3 regions of the Citrobacter rodentium NBRC 105723 genome follow, and region 1 is predicted to be linked to each of the others. Evidence: predicted binding sites of a transcription regulator. Region 1 holds the regulator's gene; each other region holds the start of a gene.
What was found. Region 1 encodes sigma-54, which starts transcription at its own class of promoters, with help from an activator protein. Its sites were predicted from a motif close to GTTGGCACANNTTTCGCTNT; they were not measured.
Positions count from the first base shown of each region.

Region 2: a site for sigma-54 is predicted at 3,664-3,683, ahead of glnA (glutamate--ammonia ligase). Genes of this name have one in related genera too.
Region 3: a site for sigma-54 is predicted at 3,378-3,397, ahead of K7R23_RS23185 (amino acid ABC transporter substrate-binding protein). Genes of this name have one in related genera too.

Region 1 covers NZ_CP082833.1:721,491-726,928, forward strand. The annotation lists partial or broken gene kdsD (arabinose-5-phosphate isomerase KdsD) at 1-253, shown strand, start outside; gene kdsC (3-deoxy-manno-octulosonate-8-phosphatase KdsC) at 274-840, shown strand; gene lptC (LPS export ABC transporter periplasmic protein LptC) at 837-1,412, shown strand; gene lptA (lipopolysaccharide ABC transporter substrate-binding protein LptA) at 1,381-1,935, shown strand; gene lptB (LPS export ABC transporter ATP-binding protein) at 1,942-2,667, shown strand; gene rpoN (RNA polymerase factor sigma-54) at 2,715-4,148, shown strand; gene hpf (ribosome hibernation promoting factor) at 4,171-4,458, shown strand; gene ptsN (PTS IIA-like nitrogen regulatory protein PtsN) at 4,577-5,068, shown strand; gene rapZ (RNase adapter RapZ) at 5,114-5,438, shown strand, end outside.
Region 2 covers NZ_CP082833.1:1,492,472-1,497,909, forward strand. The annotation lists gene glnG (nitrogen regulation protein NR(I)) at 1-790, opposite strand, end outside; gene glnL (nitrogen regulation protein NR(II)) at 801-1,850, opposite strand; gene glnA (glutamate--ammonia ligase) at 2,169-3,578, opposite strand; gene typA (ribosome-dependent GTPase TypA) at 3,955-5,438, shown strand, end outside.
Region 3 covers NZ_CP082833.1:4,863,655-4,869,092, forward strand. The annotation lists gene K7R23_RS23165 (PhoH family protein) at 1-228, shown strand, start outside; gene ybeY (rRNA maturation RNase YbeY) at 225-692, shown strand; gene corC (CNNM family magnesium/cobalt transport protein CorC) at 852-1,730, shown strand; gene lnt (apolipoprotein N-acyltransferase) at 1,753-3,291, shown strand; gene K7R23_RS23185 (amino acid ABC transporter substrate-binding protein) at 3,676-4,584, shown strand; gene gltJ (glutamate/aspartate ABC transporter permease GltJ) at 4,747-5,438, shown strand, end outside.

The sequences.
Region 1 (5,438 bases):
AGACGATGAAGATCGATGGCATCTTCACCGACGGTGATTTACGCCGCGTCTTTGATATGGGCGTTGACGTGCGGCAGTTAGGCATTGCCGACGTTATGACGCCGGGCGGCATCCGCGTGCGCCCGGCATTCTGGCGGTCGATGCGCTGAACTTAATGCAGTCCCGTCATATCACCTCAGTAATGGTTGCCGATGGCGACCAGTTGCTCGGTGTGTTACATATGCATGATCTCCTGCGTGCAGGCGTCGTGTAGCAATTCAAGGATAAAAAGAAATGAGTAAAGCAGGTGCGTCGCTTGCGACCTGTTATGGACCCGTCAGCGCTGAGGTTATCGCCAGAGCAGAGAACGTTCGTCTGTTGATTCTCGACGTTGATGGCGTGCTGTCGGATGGGCTGATTTACATGGGCAATAACGGCGAAGAGCTGAAAGCCTTCAACGTCCGCGACGGGTATGGTATCCGCTGCGCCCTGACCTCCGGTATCGAAGTCGCCATTATCACCGGCCGAAAGGCTAAACTGGTAGAAGATCGCTGCGCCACGCTGGGGATCGTCCATCTGTATCAGGGACAGTCCGATAAGCTGCTGGCGTTTAACGATCTGCTGGCAAAACTGGCGATCGCGCCGGAAAACGTGGCCTACGTCGGCGACGATCTGATCGACTGGCCGGTGATGGAAAAAGTGGGTCTGAGCGTCGCGGTAGCGGACGCGCATCCATTGCTCATCCCGCGCGCGGACTATGTGACAAAAATCGCCGGCGGGCGGGGCGCGGTGCGTGAGGTGTGTGATTTATTATTACTGGCGCAGGGTAAGCTTGAAGCGGCCAAAGGGCAATCAATATGAGTAAAGCCAGACGTTGGGTTATCATTCTGCTGTCGTTGGCCGTACTGGTGCTGATTGGTATTAATCTGGCCGATAAAGACGTTACCGCGCCGGTAGTGGTGAACACAAGCGATCCCACTTATAAAAGCGAACATACGGATACCGTCGTGTATAGCCCGGAAGGCGCGCTGAGCTATCGTTTGATTGCCCAGAATGTCGAATATTATTCGGATCAAGCCGTTTCGTGGTTTACTCAACCGGTATTAACCACCTTTGATAAGGACAAGATCCCTACCTGGTCAATCAAGGCGGACAAAGCCAAACTGACCGATGAACGGATGCTGTATCTTTATGGTCATGTTGAAGTCAACGCGCTGGTGCCTGACGCTCAACTACGCAGAATTACCACCGATAACGCTCAGGTCAATCTGGTGACGCAGGATGTGACCTCTGAGGATCTCGTCACGTTATACGGAACTACATTTAACTCCAGCGGACTGAAAATGCGCGGCAACTTACGCAGCAAGAACGCCAAGCTGATTGAAAAGGTTAGAACCTCCTATGAAATTCAAAACAAACAAACTCAGCCTTAATCTTGTGCTTGCCAGCTCACTTCTGGCCGCCAGCATTCCGGCGTTCGCCGTTACCGGCGATACCGACCAGCCGATCCACATTGAATCGGACCAGCAGTCTCTGGATATGCAGGGCAACGTCGTCACCTTTACCGGTAATGTCGTCGTGACCCAGGGCACCATCAAGATCAACGCGGATAAAGTCGTCGTGACCCGTCCGGGCGGCGAAGAAGGTAAAGAGGTCATAGACGGCTTCGGCAACCCGGCCACCTTCTATCAGATGCAGGACAACGGTAAGCCGGTCAAAGGCCACGCGTCGAAGATGCATTATGAACTGGCGAAAGACTTTGTGGTGCTCACCGGCAACGCGTACCTGGAACAGCTCGACAGCAACATCACCGGCGACAAAATTACCTATCTGGTGAAGGAGCAGAAGATGCAGGCCTTCAGCGAGAAAGGGAATCGCGTCACCACCGTGCTGGTGCCGTCGCAGTTGCAGGACAAAAACAAAGACCAGGCCCCGGCTCAGAAAAAGAGTAACTAATTCGTTATGGCAACATTAACTGCAAAGAATCTGGCGAAGGCCTATAAAGGCCGTCGCGTCGTGGAAGATGTCAGTCTGACCGTCAATTCGGGCGAGATTGTCGGGCTGCTCGGGCCTAACGGCGCAGGTAAAACCACCACTTTTTATATGGTGGTCGGCATTGTGCCGCGCGACGCCGGCAACATCATCATTGATGATGAGGACATCAGCCTGCTGCCGCTGCACGCCCGCGCACGGCGCGGCATCGGCTATCTGCCGCAGGAAGCATCGATTTTCCGCCGCCTGAGCGTGTATGATAACCTGATGGCGGTCCTGCAAATACGCGACGATCTCACCGCCGAACAGCGTGAAGATCGCGCCAACGAGCTGATGGAAGAGTTTCACATCGAGCATCTGCGGGACAGCATGGGCCAGTCGCTCTCCGGAGGCGAACGCCGCCGTGTCGAAATCGCCCGCGCGCTGGCCGCAAATCCGAAATTTATTCTGCTCGATGAACCCTTTGCGGGCGTCGACCCCATCTCCGTTATCGATATCAAACGCATTATCGAGCACCTGCGCGACAGCGGGCTTGGCGTGTTGATTACCGACCATAACGTCCGCGAAACGCTGGCGGTGTGCGAGCGCGCCTATATCGTCAGTCAGGGACACCTGATCGCCCACGGTACGCCGACGGAAATCCTGCAGGACGGACACGTTAAGCGCGTATACCTTGGGGAAGACTTCAGACTCTGATAGGGTAGAGGTTCGCGACGTCATAGCGGGAGAAAACGATTCTGAATATGAAGCAAGGTTTGCAACTCAGGCTCAGCCAGCAACTGGCAATGACGCCTCAGCTACAACAGGCTATCCGTCTGTTGCAGTTATCCACGCTGGAGCTCCAGCAGGAACTGCAGCAGGCGCTGGAAAGCAATCCGCTGCTTGAGCAAACCGATCTTCATGAGGAAGTGGACACCCGCGAGACGCAGGACAACGAAACGCTGGACGCCGCCGACGCGCTCGAACAACAGGCGATGCCGGAAGAACTGCCGCTCGACGCCAGCTGGGACGAGATCTATACCGCCGGCACGCCTTCGGGCACCAGCGGCGACTATATCGACGACGAACTGCCCGTTTATCAGGGTGAAACTACCCAGAGCCTGCAGGATTACCTGATGTGGCAGGTGCAGCTGACGCCGTTTACCGATACCGATCGCGCCATCGCCACTTCCATTGTCGATGCCGTTGATGATACCGGCTACCTTACCGTTTCGCTGGAAGATATCCGCGAAAGTATGGGCGACGAAGAGGTGGATATTGACGAGATCGAAGCCGTCCTGAAACGCATTCAGCGATTCGATCCCGTCGGCGTCGCGGCAAAAGATCTGCGCGACTGTCTGCTGATCCAGCTCTCCCAGTTTGCGAAAACCACGCCGTTTCTCGAAGAAGCCCGCCTCATTATCAGCGATCATCTCGATCTGCTCGCGAACCACGACTTCCGCACCCTGATGCGCGTAACAAGGCTGAAGGAAGAGGTGCTGAAAGAGGCGGTAAATCTTATCCAGTCGCTCGACCCCAGACCCGGCCAGTCGATCCAGACCGGCGAGCCTGAATACGTGATTCCCGACGTGCTGGTGCGTAAGCATAACGGCCGCTGGATGGTCGAACTGAACAGCGACAGCATCCCCCGTCTGCAAATTAACCAGCACTACGCGGCAATGTGCAGCGGCGGGCGCAACGATGCCGACAGCCAGTATATCCGCAGCAATTTGCAGGATGCGAAATGGCTGATTAAAAGTCTGGAAAGCCGTAACGATACCCTGCTGCGCGTCAGCCGTTGTATCGTCGAACAGCAGCAGGCCTTCTTTGAGCAAGGCGAAGAATTTATGAAACCGATGGTGCTGGCGGATATCGCCCAGGCCGTCGAGATGCACGAATCGACAATTTCCCGTGTGACCACGCAGAAGTATCTGCACAGCCCGCGCGGCATATTTGAACTGAAGTATTTTTTCTCCAGTCACGTGAATACCGAAGGCGGCGGCGAAGCCTCCTCCACGGCGATTCGCGCGCTGGTGAAAAAGCTGATTGCGGCGGAAAACCCCGCGAAACCGCTGAGCGACAGCAAGTTAACTTCGCTGCTGTCGGAACAGGGTATCATGGTGGCGCGCCGCACCGTTGCGAAGTACCGAGAGTCTTTATCCATTCCGCCGTCGAATCAGCGTAAACAGCTGGTTTGACCTAACCGATAAGGAAGACACTATGCAGCTCAACATCACTGGAAACAACGTCGAGATCACTGAAGCCCTGCGTGACTTTGTGAACAATAAATTCGCCAAGCTTGAGCAGTATTTCGACAGAATCAATCAGGTCTACATTGTGTTGAAGGTGGAGAAGGTCACCCACATCTCGGATGCGACGCTGCACGTCAATGGCGGCGAAATTCACGCCAGTTCGGAAGGCCAGGATATGTATGCCGCGATTGACGGCTTAATAGATAAACTGGCCAGACAGCTAACCAGACATAAAGACAAACTGAAACAACACTAAGTATCCGGGCAGTTAGCGGGTGCAGGAAGGCCTGTTGCGTACAACAACAGGCCATTTGTACAGTTAGCGCTCCGAACCCGCCTCGTCCGATGACTGGGTCGGGTTCCCAGGTGAAATTATGATAAATAACGATACGACTCTACAACTGAACAGTGTACTTAACCAGGAATGTACGCGCAGTGGCGTTCACTGCCAGAGCAAAAAACGCGCGCTGGAGATCATCAGCGAACTGGCGGCGAAGCAGCTCAGTTTGCCACCGCAGGTGGTTTTCGAAGCGATTCTGACGCGGGAAAAAATGGGCAGTACCGGCATCGGCAACGGCATCGCCATCCCGCACGGCAAGCTGGAAGAAGACACCCTGCGTGCCGTGGGCGTGTTTGTCCAGCTGGAAACGCCGATCGCTTTTGACGCGATCGATAATCAACCGGTCGATCTGCTTTTTGCTCTGCTGGTGCCTGCGGATCAAACCAAAACGCATCTGCACACGCTGTCGCTGGTCGCCAAGCGGCTGGCGGACAAAACCATTTGCCGTCGTCTGCGCGCCGCACAAAGCGATGAAGAGCTGTATCAAATCATCACTGGCACCGACGGTTGCCAGGATGATGAATAAAAGCGTAGAACATTCCCCTTTTGACGTGGTGAGGAGAAACAGTACATGGTACTGATGATCGTCAGCGGTCGTTCAGGGTCAGGTAAATCTGTGGCCCTGCGTGCGCTGGAAGATATGGGTTTTTACTGCGTGGATAACCTTCCCGTGGTGCTGTTACCCGATCTGGCTCGTACGCTGGCCGAACGCCAGATATCGGCTGCCGTGAGCATTGACGTGCGCAACATGCCCGAATCGCCGGAAATCTTTGAGCAGGCGATGAACAACCTGCCTGAGGCGTTCTCACCGCAGCTGCTGTTCCTGGATGCAGACCGCAATACCCTGATTCGTCGCTACAGCGATACGCGCCGCCTGCACCCGCTCTCCAGCAAAA
Region 2 (5,438 bases), 770 kb from region 1:
CGCGGTAAAACTGTCCGTCAGCCAGCACGCGCAGTAAGCGCGTCTGCACGTCCAGCGGCATATCGCCGATCTCATCCAGAAACAGCGTACCGCCATCGGCCTGTTCGAAACGTCCCTGACGAATGGTATTCGCGCCGGTGAAGGCCCCTTTTTCATGACCAAACAGCTCGGATTCGATCAGGTCCTTCGGGATCGCCGCCATGTTCAGCGCGATAAACGGCGCTTTCGCGCGCGGACTGTGGCGATGCAGCGCATGGGCGACCAGCTCTTTACCGGTCCCGGACTCACCGTTGATCAATACGCTGATGGAGGAGCGGGAAAGCCGCCCGATAATGCGGAACACATCCTGCATCGCCGGCGCTTCGCCGATAATGTCGGTGGTCGGACCGTTGATCTGGATATTACGCGGCTGCTGCTGTTCCTGATAATGGCTGATGGCGCGTTCAACCAGCGCGACGGCCTCGTCAATATCGAACGGTTTTGGCAGGTAATCAAACGCCCCCTGCTGATAGGCGCTGACGGCGGCATCCAGGTCGGAATGCGCGGTCATTATGATGACCGGAAGCATCGGGTGGCGCTGTTTAATCTGTTTTAACAGCGCCAGCCCGTCCATGCCCGGCATCCGGATATCGGACAGCAGCACGTCCGGCGTTTTGCTTGCCAGCGCGTTCAGCACTTCATTACCGTTTTCAAAGGTCGCACAGTTCAGACCCGCACCGGCGAGAGCACGTTCAAGCACCCAACGGATAGAACTATCGTCATCGACTACCCAGACTATTCCTCGTTGCATAAACGTCACCTTATTTCCTGATAGGCAGGTACACCGAGAACTCGGTGTGGCCTGGCCAACTGGTAAATTCAATTTTGCCGGAATGCTGATCGATCAGATTACGGGCAATGGACAGGCCCAGCCCGGTGCCGCCTTCGCGGCCGCTGACCATCGGGTAAAACAGCGTATCCTGTAAATGGGAAGGGATCCCCGGTCCGTTGTCTTCCACGTCGATGCGCGCCGCCAGGCGATAGCGCTCGCCGTGCAGGGTAAGCTGGAAAGCGGTGCGGGTGCGCAGCACGATTTCGCCGCCCTCCGGTCCCAGCGCCTGTAGCGCATTACGTACAATGTTTAACAGCACCTGCTCGATCTGCTCCGGGTCGTGCGGCAACTCCGGCAGGCTCGGGTCATAATCGCGAATCAGCGTGACGTTTTCCGGTAGCTCCATCGACACCAGCGCCACCACGCGTTCCGCCACTTTATGAATACTTTCCGTGACGTGCGTGCCCGGCATTTGCGGGCCCAGCAGCCTGTCGACCAGATTGCGCAGCCTGTCGGCCTGCTCAATGATCACTTTGGTGTATTCCAGCAGCGCCGGGTCGGGCAGGGCTTTGCTGAGCAGCTGCGCCGCACCGCGTAAGCCGCCGAGCGGGTTTTTAATCTCATGCGCCAGTCCACGTACCAGATCGCGCGCGGCGACCTGCTGAGCGTGCTGAAGCTGCTCCTGGCTCAGACGGCGCTGGTTATCCATTGGCGCCATCTCCAGTAAAATCTGACCGTCAGGCATACGCTGCGCGGTGACGGAAAGAATATGCGAGCGTCCGTCAAGCACCAGCGTCACTTCGTTATCCGTAAAACCCTGGCCCGCCTCTAAGCTCTCGCGCATCAGTTCGAGATTTAAGGAAAAGTAGCTCAACAGCTCTGGCAGCGGCGTGCCGAACAGCTTGCGCGAACTCTGGGCGAGAAGCTGTTGGGCGGCGGGGTTGGCGTAATGTACCGCCAGTTCATCGTCGACCAGCAGAATGCTGTTGATGAGAGAATTGAGGATCTGCCCAGCATCGGGCGGCGTGCCTGTTGCCATCTGCAGTCTCCTGACAGTTTGCACCAATTTAGTGCATTATAGCTTTTCAGCGGGAAAAAGCGCGAAGGATCAGTTTGTTGGCGGAGAAAAAAGCCCATCGTGAGATGGGCTACAGATGAGTGACAAACGTTGCGCCGGATGGCGGCTGCGCCTTATCCGGCCTACAAGAGAGTTACCCGTAGGCCCGATAAGCCTGCGCCATCGGGCATTTTTTGTTTGCCATCAATCCCAAACCTGCCTGCGCAGGCTAAAATTTCCACGGCAACTCGACACTTCCTCCTTCAGGCCGCCTTAGCGCAGCCAGAAGGATTGGGTGTATTAAACGCTGTAGTACAGCTCAAACTCTACCGGGTGCGGCGTCATGCGTACGCGGTCGTTTTCTTCGCGGCGCAGCGCGATGTAAGCGTCGATAGCTTCATCAGTGAACACGCCGCCCGCTTTCAGGAACTCGCGGTCCAGATCCAGCTCGTTCAGCGCTTCTTCCAGAGAGCCTGCAACCTGTGGGATCTCTTTCGCCTCTTCCGGCGGCAGGTCGTACAGGTTTTTATCCATCGCTTCGCCCGGGTGGATCTTGTTCTTGATGCCGTCAAGACCTGCCATCAGCAGAGCGGCAAAGCACAGGTACGGGTTAGCCGCCGGGTCCGGGAAGCGCACTTCGATACGACGCGCTTTCGGCGAGGCCACTACCGGAATACGGATAGAGGCGGAACGGTTACGCGCAGAGTAGGCCAGCATAACCGGCGCTTCGTAGCCCGGGACCAGACGCTTGTAGGAGTTGGTGGTCGGGTTCGCCAGGGCGTTGATCGCTTTAGCGTGTTTGATGACGCCGCCAATGTAGTACAGCGCCTGCTCGGACAGACCGGCGTACTTGTCGCCAGAGAACAGGTTGGTGCCGTTTTTCGACAGCGACATGTGGCAGTGCATACCGGAACCGTTATCGCCGAACATCGGTTTTGGCATAAAGGTTGCGGTTTTACCGAAACGGTGCGCAACGTTGTGAACCACATATTTGTAGATCTGGATTTCGTCCGCTTTTTTGGTCATGGTGTTGAAGCGGGTTGCCACTTCGTTCTGACCGGCGGTAGCAACTTCATGGTGGTGCGCTTCGACAACCAGGCCCATCTGCTCCATTACGGAACACATTTCAGAACGGATGTCCTGAGCGGAGTCTACCGGCGGAACCGGGAAGTAACCGCCTTTCACCGCCGGACGGTGGCCTTTGTTGCCGCCCTCGTACTGGGTGGAGGAGTTCCAGGCGCCTTCGATATCGTCGATAGCGACATGAGAACCGGAGATAGAGCTGCCGAAACGGATGTCGTCAAACAGGAAGAATTCTGGTTCCGGCCCGAACAGCACGGTGTCGGCGATACCGGTAGAACGCAGGTAATCTTCCGCGCGCTTGGCGATAGAGCGCGGGTCGCGGTCGTAGCCCTGTAAGGTGCCCGGTTCCAGGATGTCGCAACGGATGATCAGAGTGGAGTCCGCGAAGAACGGGTCGATAACCGCGGTAGAGGCATCCGGCATCAGCACCATGTCGGATTCGTTGATGCCTTTCCAGCCGCCAATCGAGGAGCCGTCAAACATTTTGCCTTCTTCAAAGAATTCGGCATTCACCTGATGAGCAGGGATTGTGACGTGCTGTTCTTTACCTTTGGTATCAGTGAAGCGCAGATCGACAAACTTCACTTCATGCTCATTCAGCATCGTCAAAACGTGTTCAGCGGACATACTTAACTCTCCAGATTGGTCATGGTCGTCGTGGTAACGAGGTGTTCAATTCTTTCATCATTGGCCGTGTCGCCGTAAAAAAGATAAAGCGAAAACTGTGCCAACTTTTAAATTGCCCCTAAAAGGCGTTATCATGCGCACCATCGTGCAAAAGGGCTGCACCATGATGAGTATGTTGCACCAATATAGTGCTTTAATGGGAACATTAAGCACCATGTTGGTGCAATGCACAGTGAATAACCCTTTTAACGCTCCGTGAAAGCGATCACAAAGAAACTCTGCAATACTTGTTTGCGGAGGATGTTTGTGATCCTGTTTTGTAGTGCGATTAATCCGTGTACAATAACGCGCTATTTCTAATGCCTGAGGCAAAGTTGTGATCGAAAATTTGCGTAACATCGCCATCATCGCGCACGTTGACCATGGTAAAACTACCCTGGTTGATAAGCTGCTGCAGCAATCCGGTACGTTCGACTCTCGTGCCGAAACTCAAGAGCGTGTGATGGACTCCAACGATTTGGAGAAAGAGCGTGGGATTACTATCCTCGCGAAAAACACCGCTATCAAATGGAATGATTACCGTATCAACATCGTTGATACCCCTGGGCACGCAGACTTCGGTGGTGAAGTTGAGCGTGTCATGTCCATGGTTGACTCCGTGCTGCTGGTGGTTGACGCATTTGACGGCCCAATGCCGCAGACGCGCTTTGTGACCAAAAAAGCCTTCGCTCATGGCCTGAAGCCCATTGTGGTTATCAACAAGGTTGACCGTCCTGGCGCCCGTCCGGACTGGGTTGTCGATCAGGTATTCGACCTGTTCGTTAACCTCGACGCGACCGACGAGCAGCTGGACTTCCCGATCATCTACGCATCTGCGCTGAACGGTATCGCCGGTCTGGATCACGAAGATATGGCGGAAGATATGACCCCGCTGTATCAGGCGATCGTTGACCACGTGCCTGCGCCGGACGTTGACCTTGACGGTCCGTTCCAGATGCAGATCTCCCAGCTGGACTACAACAACTACGTTGGCGTTATCGGCATTGGCCGCATCAAGCGCGGTAAAGTGAAACCGAACCAGCAGATCACTATCATCGATAGCGAAGGCAAAACCCGTAACGGTAAAGTCGGTAAAGTGCTGACTCACCTGGGTCTGGAGCGTATCGACAGCGATCTGGCGGAAGCGGGCGACATCATTGCAATCACCGGTCTGGGCGAGCTGAACATCTCCGACACCATCTGCGATCCGCAGAAAGTTGAAGCGCTGCCGGCGCTGTCCGTTGATGAACCGACCGTTACCATGTTCTTCAACGTCAACACCTCTCCGTTCTGTGGTAAAGAAGGTAAATACGTTACCTCTCGTCAGATCCTTGACCGCCTGAACAAAGAGCTGGTGCACAACGTTGCGCTGCGCGTTGAAGAAACCGAAGATGCGGACGCGTTTCGCGTATCCGGTCGTGGCGAACTGCACCTGTCGGTGCTGATCGAGAACATGCGCCGTGAAGGTTTCGAAATGGCGGTTTCCCGTCCGAAAGTTATCTTCCGCGAAATCGATGGCCGTAAACAGGAGCCGTTCGAGAACGTCACGCTGGACGTTGAAGAGCAGCACCAGGGCTCCGTGATGCAGGCGCTGGGCGAGCGTAAAGGTGATCTGAAAAACATGAATCCGGATGGCAAAGGCCGTGTACGTCTCGACTACGTGATCCCAAGCCGTGGTCTGATCGGCTTCCGTTCAGAGTTCATGACCATGACCTCCGGTACCGGTCTGCTGTACTCCACCTTCAGCCACTACGACGACGTGCGTCCGGGCGAAGTGGGCCAGCGTAACAACGGCGTGCTGATCTCCAACGGTCAGGGTAA
Region 3 (5,438 bases), 1.2 Mb from region 1:
ATTGACCTGCCGCGCAACACCAAATCCGGCCTGCGCCACGCCATTGAAGTGCTGGCGGATGTGGAAGAGATCAGCTTTAACTTCTTCCACAGCGAGGACGTGGTGCGCCACCCGGTGGTCGCGCGCATCGTTAACGCCTATGAAGCGTGGGAAGAAGCGGAACAAAAACGCAAAGCCGCGCTGGCCGCGGAACGCAAGCGCGAAGCTCAGGAGCAAGAGCAGAAATGAGTCAGGTGATCCTCGATTTACAGCTGGCCTGTGAAAATAACGCTGGTCTGCCGGAAGAAGCCCGCTTTCAGACGTGGCTGAATGCGGCGATCCCCCAGTTTCAGGAAGAAGCGGAAGTGACGATTCGCCTGGTGGATGAAGCGGAAAGCCACGACCTCAACCTGACCTACCGCGGGAAGGATAAGCCGACCAACGTCCTCTCCTTCCCCTTCGAAGCGCCGCCGGGCATTGAGATGCCGCTGCTGGGTGATTTGATCATCTGCCGTCAGGTCGTTGAGCAGGAAGCCCGGGAGCAAGGAAAACCGCTGGAGGCCCACTGGGCGCATATGGTGGTGCACGGTAGCCTGCATTTACTCGGTTACGATCACATCGAGGACGATGAGGCCGAAGAAATGGAAGCCCTCGAAACAGAGATTATGCTTGCTCTGGGCTATGAGGATCCGTACATTGCCGAGAAGGAATAAGCATTTCGACGTCTTGCAGGCCTGATAAACGCAGCGCCATCCGGCACATTGCCTGATGGCGGCTATGCCTTATCAGGCCTACCGGGCTATACACCGCCATGCGCTGAGTTTACCGCGCATGTGCAACACATTAACTCACATGAGAACCCATACGACGCCATGAGCGACGACAATTCACACAGTAGTGACACATTAAGCAACAAGAAGGGATTTTTTTCCCTGTTACTGAGCCAGCTTTTCCACGGTGAGCCAAAAAACCGTGATGAACTGCTGGCGCTGATCCGTGATTCCGGACAAAACGAGCTGATCGATGAAGATACGCGCGACATGCTCGAAGGGGTGATGGATATTGCGGACCAGCGCGTTCGCGACATCATGATCCCCCGCTCCCAGATGATTACCCTGAAACGCAACCAGACGCTGGACGAATGCCTTGATGTCATTATCGAGTCCGCCCACTCGCGTTTTCCGGTGATCAGCGAGGACAAAGATCACATTGAAGGGATTCTGATGGCGAAGGATTTGCTGCCGTTTATGCGCAGCGATGCCGAAGCCTTCAGCATGGAAAAAGTGTTACGTCAGGCCGTTGTCGTCCCGGAGAGCAAACGCGTTGACCGGATGCTCAAGGAGTTTCGCTCTCAGCGTTACCATATGGCTATCGTTATCGACGAGTTCGGCGGCGTCTCGGGTCTGGTGACCATTGAAGATATCCTCGAGCTGATCGTCGGTGAAATCGAAGATGAGTACGACGAAGAAGACGACATCGACTTCCGTCAGCTCAGCCGCCACACCTGGACCATTCGTGCCCTGGCACCGATTGAAGACTTCAATGAAGCCTTCGGCACCAGCTTTAGCGACGAAGAGGTCGATACGATCGGCGGTCTGGTAATGCAGGCGTTTGGTCACCTGCCCGCGCGCGGTGAAACCATTGAGATCGAGGGTTATCAGTTCAAAGTGGCTATGGCCGACAGCCGTCGCATTATTCAGGTACACGTCAGAATTCCGGATGACTCTCCCCAGCCGAAACTGGATGAATAAACCGAACGGGATAAAACACTAAATGGCATTTGCCCCCTTAATTGAACGCCAGCGCATTCGCCTGCTGCTGGCGTTATTATTCGGCGCCTGCGGAACGCTGGCATTTTCTCCCTACGATATCTGGCCCGCGGCGATCGTCTCGCTGATGGGATTACAGGCGCTGACGTTAAACCGCCGTCCGCTTCAGTCCGCCGCCGTTGGTTACTTCTGGGGGCTGGGGCTGTTTGGCAGCGGCATCAACTGGGTCTACGTCAGCATCGCGCAGTTTGGCGGGATGCCTGGCCCGGTCAACGTCTTCCTTGTGGTGCTGCTCGCCGCTTATCTCTCCTTGTATACCGGCCTGTTTGCCGGGATTCTGGCGCGCCTGTGGCCTGAAACCCACTGGCTGCGGGTGGCGATTGCCGCGCCGGTGGTCTGGCAAATCACCGAGTTTCTGCGCGGCTGGGTCCTCACCGGCTTCCCGTGGCTGCAGTTTGGCTACAGCCAGATTGACGGCCCGCTGAAGGGGCTGGCGCCAGTGATGGGCGTCGAAGCCATCAACTTCCTGCTGATGATGGTCAGCGGACTGCTGGCGCTGGCGCTCGTTCAGAGAAACTGGCGTCCGTTGATTGCGGCGTTGCTGCTGTTCGCCCTTCCCTTCCCGCTGCGCTATATCCAGTGGTTCACCCCACAACCGCAAAGGGCAACCCAGGTTTCACTGGTGCAGGGCGATATTCCGCAGTCCCTGAAGTGGGACGAAAGCCAGCTCGTCAATACGCTGAAGATCTACCTCGACGCCACCCAGCCGCTGATGGGGAAATCGCAGCTCATCATCTGGCCGGAATCCGCCATTCCGGATCTGGAGATTAATCAACAGCGTTTTCTCGGCATGATGGACGATTTGTTACGCGGCAAAAACAGCACGCTGATCACCGGTATTGTTGACGCGCGCCTGAACAAACAGAACCGCTACGACACCTTCAACACCATTATCACGCTGGGCAAAGACACGCCTTACAGCTACAACTCCACGAATCGCTATAACAAAAACCATCTGGTGCCGTTTGGCGAGTTTGTGCCGCTGGAGTCGATTCTGCGCCCGTTAGCGCCGTTCTTTGACCTACCGATGTCGTCGTTCAGCCGCGGTCCGTACGTTCAGCCGCAGCTCCACGCCCACGGCTTCGCTCTGACGGCGGCCATCTGCTACGAGATCATTCTCGGTGAACAGGTGCGAGATAACTTCCGCCCGGATACCGATTTTCTGCTGACCATCTCCAACGACGCATGGTTTGGCAAATCGATTGGTCCGTGGCAACACTTCCAGATGGCGCGGATGCGTTCACTGGAGCTGGCAAGGCCGCTGCTGCGCAGCACCAACAACGGCATTACCGCAGTGATAGGCCCGCAGGGCGAAATAGAGGCGATGCTCCCGCAGTTCACTCGTCAGGTCTTGACCACGACCGTAACGCCGACGTCAGGCTTAACGCCGTATGCCCGCACCGGCAACTGGCCGCTGTGGATCATTACCGCGCTGGCTGGTTTCGCCGCGCTGTTAATGAGTTTACGCCAGCGACGTAAATAATTTACGCCCCCGGGTTTGCCGGATGGCGGCGCTTATGCGCCTTATCCGGCTTCCCACCATGATTACCCGTCATACGCTTCCCCCATTCTGGCACGTCTATTGCTTTATAAAACAAGGCAAAGCTGATTCTGGCGCAAAGCGCAACCCGGTCGCACCACAACGGTTCACCGGCAGCACCAGAACAGTGCAATGAAAGATTATTGCCTCTAAACGGTGCGGCGCACCTCGCAAAAATAAACAATAACGCAGCAAAATCTTTACATTAAGCCAAACTAAATGTTAACAAACAGGCATAACACTGCACGCGCAAGTTGCAGGCTATAACAACATCAACATCACAATAGTATCTATGCGCCCGTAGCGCAGACGATAAAGGAGTTGGATATGCAATTACGTAAGCTGGCCACAGCAATGCTGGTTATGGGAATGTCCGCTGGCCTGGCGCACGCCGAAGACGCAGCGCCCGCTGCGGGCAGCACGCTGGATAAGATTGCCAAAAATGGCGTCATCGTCGTGGGCCACCGTGAGTCTTCCGTGCCGTTCTCTTATTATGACAATCAGCAGAAAGTGGTGGGTTATTCTCAGGATTACTCCAACGCCATCGTTGAAGCGGTGAAGAAGAAACTGAACAAGCCCGATCTGCAGGTGAAGCTGATCCCGATTACCTCCCAGAACCGTATTCCGCTGTTGCAGAACGGCACCTTCGACTTTGAATGCGGATCGACCACCAACAACGTCGAACGCCAGAAGCAGGCTGCGTTCTCCAACACCATCTTTGTCGTCGGCACCCGCCTGCTGGCGAAAAAAGGCGGCGACATTAAAGACTTCGCCGATCTGAAAGGCAAAGCGGTGGTCGTCACCTCCGGCACCACTTCTGAAATTCTGCTGCACAAGCTGAACGACGAACAAAAAATGGATATGCGCATCATCAGCGCCAAAGATCACGGCGACTCCTTCCGTACCCTGGAAAGTGGTCGCGCGGTGGCGTTTATGATGGATGACGCGCTGCTGGCCGGCGAACGCGCGAAGGCGAAGAAACCGGACAACTGGGAGATCGTCGGCAAGCCGCAGTCCGAGGAAGCTTACGGCTGTATGCTGCGTAAGAACGATCCGGAGTTCAAGAAGCTGATGGATGAAACCATCGCCCAGGCGCAGACCTCAGGCGAAGCGGCGAAGTGGTTTGATAAGTGGTTCAAAAACCCTATCCCGCCAAAGAACCTGAACATGAATTTCGAACTGTCTGACGAAATGAAAGCGCTGTTCAAAGAGCCGAACGATAAAGCACTTAACTAACAAAAAAGAAATGGGGCGGGTTTACCTTGCCCTCTCGATTGCTGGTCAGCACGGACAGACTATACGCCTGATGGTCGTTCCCCATCAGGCCTGAAAACCGAAACAGGCCGATCAACAATCTTCGAGGGTAGCGCTGCTACCCTTTTTTTTCGGAGTAGATGTATGTCAATAGACTGGAACTGGGGCATTTTTTTACAACAGGCCCCATTCGGCAACACCACCTATCTCGGCTGGCTCTGGAATGGCTTTCAGGTCACCGTAGCGTTATCCATCACCGCCTGGATCATTGCATTTCTGGTCGGTTCTTTATTCGGCATTCTTCGCACCGTGCCAAACCGTTTTCTTTCCGGTATCGGCACCCTTTACGTCGAACTGTTCCGCAATGTCCCGCTGATTGTGCAGTTCTTTACCTGGTATCTGGTGGTGCCTGAACTGCTGCCGGAAGATCTGGGGATGTGGTTTAAGGCGGAACTCGATCCCAACATTCAGTTCTTCCTCTCCTCCATGATCTGTCTGGGGCTGTTTACCGCCGCCCGCGTCTGCGAACAGGTGCGCGCGGCGATTCAGTCGCTGCCGCGCGGCCAGAAAAATGCGGCGCTGGCGATGGGGCTGACGCTGCCGCAGGCTTACCGTTACGTGCTGCTGCCCAACGCCTATCGGGTGATCGTACCGCCGATGACCTCTGAGATGATGAACCTGGTGAAAAACTCGGCCATCGCCTCGACCATCGGCCTGGTCGATATGGCGGCGCAGGCGGGCAAACTGCTTGATTACTCCGCCCATGCCTGGGAGTCCTTCACCGCCATCACGCTGGCGTATGTGTTAATTAACGCCGTGATTATGCTGGTGATGAC